DNA from 3 places in the Nonomuraea sp. NPDC049750 genome. Region 1 is predicted to be linked to each of the others. Evidence: riboswitches for the same ligand, from Rfam matches in the RefSeq annotation. Region 1 holds a riboswitch; each other region holds the start of a gene.
What was found. Region 1 has a riboswitch for cobalamin ahead of cobN (cobaltochelatase subunit CobN). Riboswitches for the same ligand answer to the same signal wherever they lie in the genome.

Region 1 (3,267 bases):
TCCGTGCACCACCAGGTATTCCAGGTCGCTGTCCGCCAGAGCCCGCTTGGACTCGGCCGCGCCGATGAAGCCGACCGGCACGCCGAGCACCGCCGCCGGCCTGCCGGCCCCCTCGGCGACCAGTTCGAGCAGCCGGAACAGGGCGGTCGGGGCGTTGCCGATCGCCACCACGGCGCCGTCCAGCCGGTCGCGCCACAGCTCCAGGGCGGCGGCGCTGCGTGTGGTGCCGAGGCGTTCGGCCAGCTCCGGCACGCCTGGCTCGCCCAGAGCGCACACCACGTCGTTGTCGGCGGGCAGCCTGCGCCTGGTGACGCCGGAGGCGACCATCTGCGCGTCGCACAGCACGGGCGCGCCGCGCCGCAGCGCCTCGCGGGCCCGGACGACCACCGAAGGCGACCAGTCCAGGTCGGCGACGAGGTCGGTCATGCCACACGCGTGGATCATCCGCACCGCCACCTGGGCCACATCCGGGGGCATCCCGGTGAGATCGGCTTCGGCACGGATGGTCGCGAACGAACGCCGGTAGATCTCGGCGCCGTCGCGCAGGTAGTCGGTCACTGCTGCCTTTCCTCGCATCGGTCGAAGCTGACCGCCATCAGTGCGGCCGTTCCTCGTATCCGTCGGCGGTGGCCACCATCTGGACCACCCGGCCGCGGGGCAGTCCGCAGCGCCGCTCGCAACCGGCCCAGTGCACCGGCGTCGCAGCGGGCGCGTCCAGGGTCGCCACCCACCGCCGTACGTCCTCCTGCACGTCCGCCAGCGATTTGGCGCAGCCGGGACGTCCGGTGCAGGCGCTCACGCCGACCCAGGGCGACGCCGGATCGGTCACCAGCCCGGCCGTGGACAGCTGCCGCACCGCCCGCTCGGCCGCGGCGGGGGACAGGTCCAGCAGGACGACCGTTCGCCAAGGCGTCAGCCGTACGGGAACCGCCCCACCGTCGTCGGCGGTGTCGGCGATGGCGTTTACCTGAGCGGCGGACAGCCGCCCGAGCGGCACCACGGCCTCCAGCGCCACGCGGCCGTCCCGCTGATCGACAGGCCCGGGGCGACGGGCCGAGAAGGCAGGGGAGGCGTCCAGGGCGGTCGTCTTACGCGCGCCCGCCACGCCCAGGTGGGCGGCGATTCGGGCGGGACCGTCCGCCAACTCCGCGATCCGCCACGCGCCCCGGTCACGATCGGAAAGCCCGCGCTCCCGCTCGTCGAGGAACGCTTCGGCGGCGGCGATCATCAGCCCGACCGCCGCGTCACGGGACACGACAAGCCCGACGTCCACGCCCGCCAGCAGCAGTGACAACCAGGCGCCACCGCCCGCCACCGCGCCCTCGGGCAGTGAGACCCAGGCGTCACCGTCCACTGCCGCAGGCACGAGAGTGACATCGGCGGCCAGCTGCCACGTATCCCCAGTGCCGTCGTCCAGCGCGAACAGAAAGCGCCCCGGCAGCCCGGCCAGCCGGACCCGTGCGCACAGAGCCAGGTCCAGGGCCTCGACCAGGGGTTGCGTGTCCACCGAACCCGAGGGACCACGGCCGCCGAGCGGCGAGGCGACGATGTTGCGTACCCGTTCGTGCGCGGCCGAGGGCAGCAGCCCAGCGGTGGCGATCCGTTCGGCGAAGGCGGCCGGCGCGCGCAGGCCGCGCACCTGTACGTTCGCCCGCGACGTGAGCTCGACCACCCCGGAGCCCAGCTCCGCCGCGCAGGCCGCCAGCTCGCGGAGCTGCCCGCCGGAGACCGCGCCGCCGGGCAGGCGGACCCGGGCCAGCGGGCCGTCGGCGGCCTCGTGCACCTGGAGCGCTCCCGGACAGGCGTCGGGCCGGACCCGTCCGGAAAAGTCGGCTATGGACACGATGAGGATGGTAACGCCACTTCTGGTGGAGGTTGCTCCTGCCGTAGGCTCCTGGGTAGGCGATGGCAAAGGGAGGAAGCCGGTGCGAATCCGGCGCGGTCCCGCCACTGTGACCGGGGAGCGAACCCCACCGCAGGCCACTGCCCGGCAACGGGTGGGAAGGCCGGGGTGAGCGCTGATCCGGGAGCCAGGAGACTCCTGCCGTCGCGACACCCACGACCGGGGCGAGGACCCCGAGGGAGGATCGCGCCGTGCCTGGCGACAGCCGTACCGTCCTGCTGCTCTCCACCTCCGACACCGACCTGTTGAGCGCGCGTGCCTGCGGCGCCGCCTACCGCCTGGGCAACCCCGCCCGGCTCGGCCCCGACGATCTTCCCGGCCTGCTGGAGGGGGCCGACCTGGTCGTCGTACGGCTGCTCGGCGGTCGCCGCGCCTGGCAGGAGGGGCTCGACGCGCTGCTGGCCGGGCCCCGTCCGGTCGTAGTGCTGGGCGGCGAGCAGGCGCCGGACGCCGAGCTGATGGAGCTGTCCACGGTGCGCGGCGGCGTCTGCGCCGACGCGCACGCGTACCTGGCGCACGGCGGGCCCGCCAACCTGACCGAGCTGCACGCCTTCCTGTCCGACACCGTCCTGCTGACCGGGCGCGGGTTCGCGCCGCCGGCGCCCACGCCGTCCTGGGGGCGGCTGGAGCGCGAGGCACGGTCACACGAGGGGCCCGTGATCGGGGTGCTCTACTACCGGGCGCACCACATGGCGGGCAACACGGCCTTCGTCGAGACGCTCTGCGCCGCCGTCGAGGAGGCGGGCGGGCAGGCGCTGCCGGTGTTCTGCTCCTCGTTGCGCACCGCCGAACCCGAGCTGCTGGACACCCTGCGGGCCGCCGACGCGCTGGTGGTGACCGTACTGGCGGCGGGCGGCTCGCGTCCTGCGACAGCGGGCGCGGGCGGGGACGACGAGGCGTGGGACGTGGGCGCGCTGGCCGCGCTCGACGTGCCGATCCTGCAGGGCCTGTGCCTGACCACGGCCAGGCAGGCGTGGGAGGACAACGACGACGGCCTGTCGCCGCTGGACGCCGCCTCGCAGGTGGCCATCCCCGAGTTCGACGGCCGGATCATCACCGTGCCGTTCTCCTTCAAGGAGATCGACCCCGACGGGCTGACCGTCTACGTCGCCGACCCCGAGCGGGCCGCGCGGGTGGCGGGCATCGCCGTACGCCACGGGCTGCTGCGCCACACCCCGCCTGGCGGGCGGCGGCTGGTGGTGATGCTGTCGGCGTACCCGACCAAGCACTCGCGCGTCGGCAACGCCGTCGGCCTGGACACCCCCGCCAGCACCGTACGGCTGCTGGCCCGGCTCGCCGAAGCGGGCTACGACCTGGGCGAGGGCTTCCCCGGCGTGGCCGAGCAGGACGGCGACGCGCTCATC
Region 2 (3,267 bases), on a different contig from region 1:
TCGCGGTCGGGGCGATGGCGACCATCAGCGAGTTGCGCAGCCCGGTCGTGGCGATCTTCGCGCGCAGCTCGGCCCAGCGCGGCGACGCGGCGGCGCCGTAGTGGTCGGGGTGCAGGACGCCGCCCGCCGCCCTGGTCTCCTCGTACGACGGATGCCGGCCGCGCTCGACGGCCAGGTCGGCGGAGGTGTCGTAGGCGGCCAGGGCGATCTCCTCGGCGACGCGGGTCGACAGCCCCAGCGCCTCGGGCGAGTCGAACGGCAGCCGGAGCGCGAAGAAGACGTCGGCCAGGCCCATCACGCCGAGCCCGATCGGCCGCCAGCGCTTGTTGGCCGCCTCGGCCTCAGTGGTCGGGTAGAAGCCCAGGTCGATGGTCCGGTCCAGGAAACGTACGGCCGTACGGACGGTCGTGCGCAGCCGGGCCCAGTCGACGCCTTCGCCGGTCAGGTGGGCGGCGAGGTTGATCGAGCCGAGGTTGCATACCGCCGTCTCGCCGTCGCTGGTGACCTCGAGGATCTCGGTGCACAGGTTGGACAGGTGGATGACGTTCTCGGGCCGGGCCGTCTGGTTGGAGGTGCGGTTGGCGGCGTCCTTGAACGTCATCCAGCCGTTGCCGGTCTGGGCGAGGGTGCGCATCATCCGGCCGTAGAGGGTCCGGGCGGGCAGTTGCCGGGTGTAGCGGCCGTCGGCCTCGTAGGCGCGGTAGGCGCGGGTGAACGCCTCGCCGTACAGGTCGGTGAGGTCGGGGACCTCCTTGGGGTCGAACAGCGACCAGACCTCGTCGGCCTCCACCCGCCGCATGAACTCGTCCGGCACCCAGTTGGCCAGGTTGAGGTTGTGCGTACGCCGGGCGTCCTCGCCCGTGTTGTCGCGCAGCTCCAGGAACTCCTCGATATCGGCGTGCCAGGTCTCCAGGTAGACACAGGCCGCGCCCTTGCGGCGACCGCCCTGGTTGACGGCGGCGACGGAGGAGTCGAGCGTACGCAGCCAGGGCACGATGCCGTTGGAGTGCCCGTTGGTGCCCTTGATGAGGGATCCACGCGAGCGCACCCGGGTCCACGCGATGCCGATGCCCCCGGCGTACTTCGACAGCCTGGCCACCTGCCCGTAGCGGTCGTAGATCGACTCCAGCTCGTCGCGCGGCGAGTCGAGCAGGAAGCACGACGACAGCTGCGGCCGGCGCGAACCGGAGTTGAACAGCGTCGGTGAGCTCGGCAGGTACGACAGTGTGGACATGAGGCCGTACAGCTCGGCGGCCTCGGCGACCGTCTCCGACAGCCCGCAGGCCACGCGGAGCAGGAAGTGCTGCGGCCGTTCGAGCACGGTCCGCGACCGCGGGTGCCGCAGCAGGTAGCGGTCGTAGACCGTACGCAACCCGAAGTACTCGAAGCGGTCGTCCGCGTCGCCGGAGACGAGCGCGTCGAGCTCGGCGGCGTGCGCGCCGACGAAGGCGGCGAGCGAGTCCTGGATCAGCCCGGCGGCGTGGCTGGCGGCGATGGACTCGGAAAAGGTCCGCACGCCGTGCCCGGCCGCCTCGTCGGCGATCTCCTCGGCCAGGAGCCGGGCGGCGATCCGGGAGTTGGCCGGATCGGTGATCACCCGGGCGGCGGCCTCCTCGATCGCCAGCCGCCGATCGGCGCTTTTGGCGGTGGCCGACTGCCGATCGACCGTCGCCGACTGCCGGCCGACGGTGGCCGGCTGCTGGTCGACCGTGGCCGGCTGGTGATCGACCGTGGCCGGCTGGTGATCGACCGTGGCCGGCTGGTGATCGGCCTCAATGATCTGCGTCACGTGCTCTCTCCTCGCGAGCTCATCCCCGTGAGGGCGCGTGAGAGCACGACGGCCCCTGGACTCCCCGGCCGCCGACGCCCCCGGCCCTCCCTCGAGGCCATGGACACTTCGATGGGCAGAGCCGGCTGGCTCCCCCAACGTCACCGGCAGGTCTTCGGGCTCGCGGGCATGGTCGATAGTTCCTACTGGCCGTCGCTTCCCGGAAAGGTCCAGTGCTCGTGACGGCGGTCGTTCCCGCTCACCGCTGCGGGGCAGCCCCGGAATCGCACCGGGTTCCCTTTTGCTCCGCCCCGAGGGGCGAACCAGCGACGAGCAGAATCCTACATCTAGTGGCCCTTGGCGCAACTACCCCAGCATGTTGTGTCAGCGGTGTCGAGCATGCCCAGATCGCGGAGCACGGCCCTGGTCCTGCCGATCTCCGAGGCCAGCCATTGTTCGAAGTCGTCGCCGCTGAGCGGGATCGAGGTCCATCCCTCCGCCCGGCAGGCCGCCCGCCAGGAGGCGGACTCCGTGACCTCGTCGCAGAGCCGGATGGCGACGGCCTTGCCGTCCTCGGACATCCCCTCGGGCCCCACGGCCGCGCACCAGTCGGCGAAGTCGACCCGCACGCCGCACTCCAGCAGGCTCGGCGCCTCCACGCCGTCCACCCGGCGCGCGCTGGAGACGGCCAGCACCCTGACCTGGCCCTTGCCGATGGCACGGCGCCAGTCCGCGAGCGTGCCGGTCGCCGCGGCGGCCTTGCCACCGAGAAGCGCGGCCGCGGCCTCCACGCTGCCGGGAAAGCCGGTGTAGTCGACCTGCCGGGTGTCGGCGCCGAGGCCCTTGGCGATCAGCCCGAACAGCAGGTGGTCGGGCTCGCCCTGCGGTCCGCCCGTCAGCGGTGTGCGGTCGGGGTGGGCCACCAGCTGCGCGCCGAACTGGTCGAAGGTGGTGAACTTGGAGTGAGCGGGCACCACCACCACCTCGATCTGGCCGGTGAGCCGGGCCAGCGGCGTGGCGGTGTCGAGCAGCGACAGCCCGTTGTTGAGCTCGGTCGCGGCCAGCGCGGGCAACCCGGTGACGGTGATCCGGGTGACGGGCGGCGTGCCGGAGACCGGGAAACCGGCGTCGCGGGCGGTTTTGACGAGCGCCTTGGCGACGCGGGCCCAGCGTCCGGCGCCGGGGACGATCGCGAACCGGCCCGAGAGGCCGGCCGCGTTGACGGCGCGTCCGCCGAGGCTCCCCTCCGTGCCACATCCTGTCGCGCAGGCCGCCACCGCCAGGCCGAGCGCGAAGAACCCCCGTCGGCGCATGGCGTCCTCCCCTCGCACCCCATAACTACCCCAGGTCACTGACACTTAACGCACTGTTACACATCAGGGTTGTCATTATCAGGGATCACGAAAAGTCGGGAAGAACTATGAAGTTTTCTCGCCCACACCGACGAGCAGGTACGACGGCAGCGAGGGCTCGCTGACCAGCCTGGGCCGATCGGGACG
Region 3 (3,267 bases), on a different contig from region 1:
CAGCCCGCCGACCACGGCCGCCACCAGCACCCTGGGCAGCCGCAGCTCGAACAGCAGCCCTTGCTCCACGGGGGCCAGCCCCGAGTCCACGTGTACGTACGGCAGCCAGTCGAGCACCTGGAGCACCACCTGCCACGGTGAGATGTCGGCGGCCCCGCCGAGCAGCCCGGCGACCATGGAGACGGCGAGCACGGCCAGCGCGCCCGCCGTCCACATCGGTCTGGACCTCACTGGCGGGTGGCCGCCTTGCCGACGGCGTCGCTGATGGTCTGCGCCAGGTCCACGACCCGCGGGCCCCAGCGCGAGGCGATGTCGTCGTCGAGCTGGATCACCTGGTCACCCTTGACCGCCGACAGTCCTTTCCAGCCGGGGCGCTTGGCCAGCGTGTCCTTGCTCTGCTGGCAGCACTTCACGTCCGCCAGGAAGATCAGGTCGGGGTCGGCCTGGGCGACGAACTCCGCCGACAGCTTGGGGTAGCCGCCCGCCGGGTCCGGCGCCTTGTCGGCGATGTTGGTGAGGCCGAACATGGCGTAGATCTGCCCGATGAACGTGCTGGACGTCGCCGCGTAGGGGGTCTGGTCGAGTTCGTGGTAGTAGGTGAGCTTCTTGTTCTTGGGGGCGTTCGCCGAGAGCTTGTCGAGGGATGTCTTCATGCCTGTCACGACTTGTCCGGCCTTTTCGGTGTTGCCGGTGGCGGCGCCGAGGTCGGTGATCTCGTCGTACGCCTCGTCGAGCTTGGTGGCGGCGGGCTCCAGGAGGACGGGCACGTTCACCTTGCCCAGCTTGGCGACGATGCCGTCGATGTCGTTGGAGACGATCACCAGGTCGGGCTTCTGGGCGACGATGGCCTCGACGTTCGGCTTGAAGCCGGACAGGTCGGTCTTGGGGACGCCGGCCGGGTAGTTGGACTGGTCGTCCACCGCGATGACCTGGGGGCCCGCGCCGATGGCGAAGAGCGTCTCGGTGTGGCTGGCGGAGAGCGAGACGATCCGCTCCGGCTTTTTGGCGATGCCGACCTTGCCGTTGCCCGCCTCGACCGTCACGGGGAAGGCGGCGGAGCTGGTCGAGCCGGTCGTACCGGTGGGGCTCGCGGGGGACGGGGTGGTGGTAGTGCTGGTCTGACCACATCCGGCCAGAACGAGCGTTCCCAGCAGCGCGCCCGCGAAGGCCGTGCGTACGGGCCTCACGAGAAGTCCTTTCACACTGTCGGAACCGAGAGACCCGCTGGAGAGCGACGGATCACCCTTTTCCACGAGGGTTGATGACGTCAGCGCGGAGGCAGGCGACCTGGCTATGACAGTTGCGGGACAGCGCCGGACTCGCACCGGACTTCGCTGCAACTCTGCGCGTCGGACAGACGCTATCAATGCGCCAGATGGGCGTTAAGTCAAGGGGTGCCCAATTGGGCTTCCGCCTCGGCGATGATCTCTTGCAACCTGAGCCCGTGGGCCGCGTCCAGCGGGTGCCCGCCGCCCTGGCGTACGGTCCGCGCGAACTCCTCGGCGATGGTCTCGAACGGATCGTCGTCATCACTGGGCATCAGCGTCACGCTGCCCGTCCTGCCGAACACCGCGACGCTGGCCGGCGGCAGGTCACCGGCGGCGGCCATGCACAGCGACGCCTCGCTGGCCGCGCCGCCCTCGTGATCGAGCAGCAGTCCGGTCCAGCCGAGCGGGTTGCCGTGCGCGCGCACGCCGGTCACCCGGCCGAGCGCGGCGTCGAGCAGGTCGATCACGTGCGGCCCGACGTCCAGGAGCGCCCCGCGCTCGAGCCGCCACGGGGTGCCGAAGAGGTGGCCGCCCAGCAGGACATTGGAGATGTTCGCGGCGTGACCGCCGAACGCCTCGATTTCCGCGCAGCGCGCCAGAAACTCCCTGACCTGCTTCATATAACGCATGCTGAGCACCATCTGGGAGGCCACACCGGCCTCACGCACGGCGTCGGCGAGCCGCCGCGCGTTCTCCAGCGAGTCGGCGAGCGGCTTCTCCAGCAACAGCGCCTTCCCGGCCTTCGCCGCGCGCACCCCCAATTCGGCCTGTACGCCCGGCGGCACGCAGAACGCCACGGCCTCGCACGCCTCGAACAACTCCTCGACCCGCTCGAACACCGGCGCCCCCAGCCGGGCGGCAGCCTCCGGGCGCCGGGCCCACACGCCGGCGAACCGGAGATGCGGACTGTTGACCAGCATGGGCGCATGCGCGCGCTCCGCCCACGGCCCCGCCCCGACCAACCCGACCGACACCGGCTCCATTCATCCCCCTTGATCCGCCACAACCTTAATGCGGTTCCTAGGAATGTTCTGCGGGCATCCGGTCTTCCACTCCCCCGCAGGAGTGTCCCTCCACGGGCTCCCTGCCACACGGACCGCCTTCCTCCGCTCCCCCGCAGGGGCATCCCTGAAAGGACCCCAACCACCACGGACCGACTTCCTCCGCACCCCGCAAGGGCCTCCCCCACAAGGACCCCAAGCACGACAGACCGTCACTGGGATCGAGACGGTCGTGTGACGAACCACCCCAGGGGAATCCCGGTGGTCACCGCACCAGCATCACCCCGCCGCGTCGCGCCATTGGCGCAGGGCGTGTTCAGGGCGGTGGGCCATCGTGCCGGAGTCGATGACGATGGTCTGTCCCGTGATGCACCGCGACTCACCCGAGGCGAGGAAGGCGACGAGGTCGGCCACGTCGTCCGGGGTGCAGGCCCAGGGCAGCAGCCGTTCGGCCGCCTTGTCGGCCAGCCGCTCCCGGCCGAGGGCCTGCGCGGCCGCGTCGGTCAGGACCAGCGCGGGCGCGACGGCGTTGCAGCGGATGCCGCGCGAGCCGTACTTGGTGGCCACGTAGCGCACGAAACCGGTCAGCGCCGCCTTCGAGGTGCCGTACGCGACGTGCGCGACGTCGCCCAGCAGGCCGGAGACCGACGAAGTGACGACGAACGCGCCGCCCTCGGCCATCACGGGGGCCGCGTGCTTGACCATGAGCAGGCAGCCACGCAGGTTCACCGCCATCGTGCGGTCCCAGACGGCGACGTCGAGGTCCTCAAGGTCGCGGTCACGGCCGTAGGTGCCGGGGTCGAGCGCGGCCGCGTTGGAGTGGACGACGTCCAGGCGGCCGAACGAGGTGACCAGGTCGCCGATCGCCTCGGCCACCTGCTTCTCGTCCGACACGTCACAGACGAGCGCCGTGGCCGTGCCGCCTCTGGCGCGGATGGCGGTGGCGATCGACTTGGCGCCCGACGCGCGCACGTCCAGGACGCCCACGCAGGCACCTT

Region 2: another riboswitch for cobalamin. It lies ahead of AB0J16_RS59100 (ribonucleoside-diphosphate reductase subunit alpha); the one in region 1 lies ahead of cobN (cobaltochelatase subunit CobN).
Region 3: another riboswitch for cobalamin. It lies ahead of AB0J16_RS43250 (ABC transporter substrate-binding protein); the one in region 1 lies ahead of cobN (cobaltochelatase subunit CobN).

Annotation. Positions count from the first base shown of each region.
Region 1 covers NZ_JBFANB010000009.1:92,244-95,510, forward strand. The annotation lists gene AB0J16_RS24280 (precorrin-8X methylmutase) at 1-558, opposite strand, end outside; gene cobG (precorrin-3B synthase) at 596-1,843, opposite strand; cobalamin riboswitch at 1,872-2,060, shown strand; gene cobN (cobaltochelatase subunit CobN) at 2,095-3,267, shown strand, end outside.
Region 2 covers NZ_JBFANB010000063.1:11,501-14,767, reverse strand. The annotation lists gene AB0J16_RS59100 (ribonucleoside-diphosphate reductase subunit alpha) at 1-1,789, opposite strand, end outside; cobalamin riboswitch at 1,917-2,111, opposite strand; gene AB0J16_RS59095 (tripartite tricarboxylate transporter substrate-binding protein) at 2,116-3,081, opposite strand; gene AB0J16_RS59090 (SAM-dependent methyltransferase) at 3,187-3,267, opposite strand, start outside.
Region 3 covers NZ_JBFANB010000025.1:47,255-50,521, reverse strand. The annotation lists gene AB0J16_RS43255 (iron ABC transporter permease) at 1-216, opposite strand, end outside; gene AB0J16_RS43250 (ABC transporter substrate-binding protein) at 228-1,187, opposite strand; cobalamin riboswitch at 1,260-1,380, opposite strand; gene AB0J16_RS43245 (Gfo/Idh/MocA family oxidoreductase) at 1,388-2,251, opposite strand; gene AB0J16_RS43240 (SDR family NAD(P)-dependent oxidoreductase) at 2,549-3,267, opposite strand, start outside.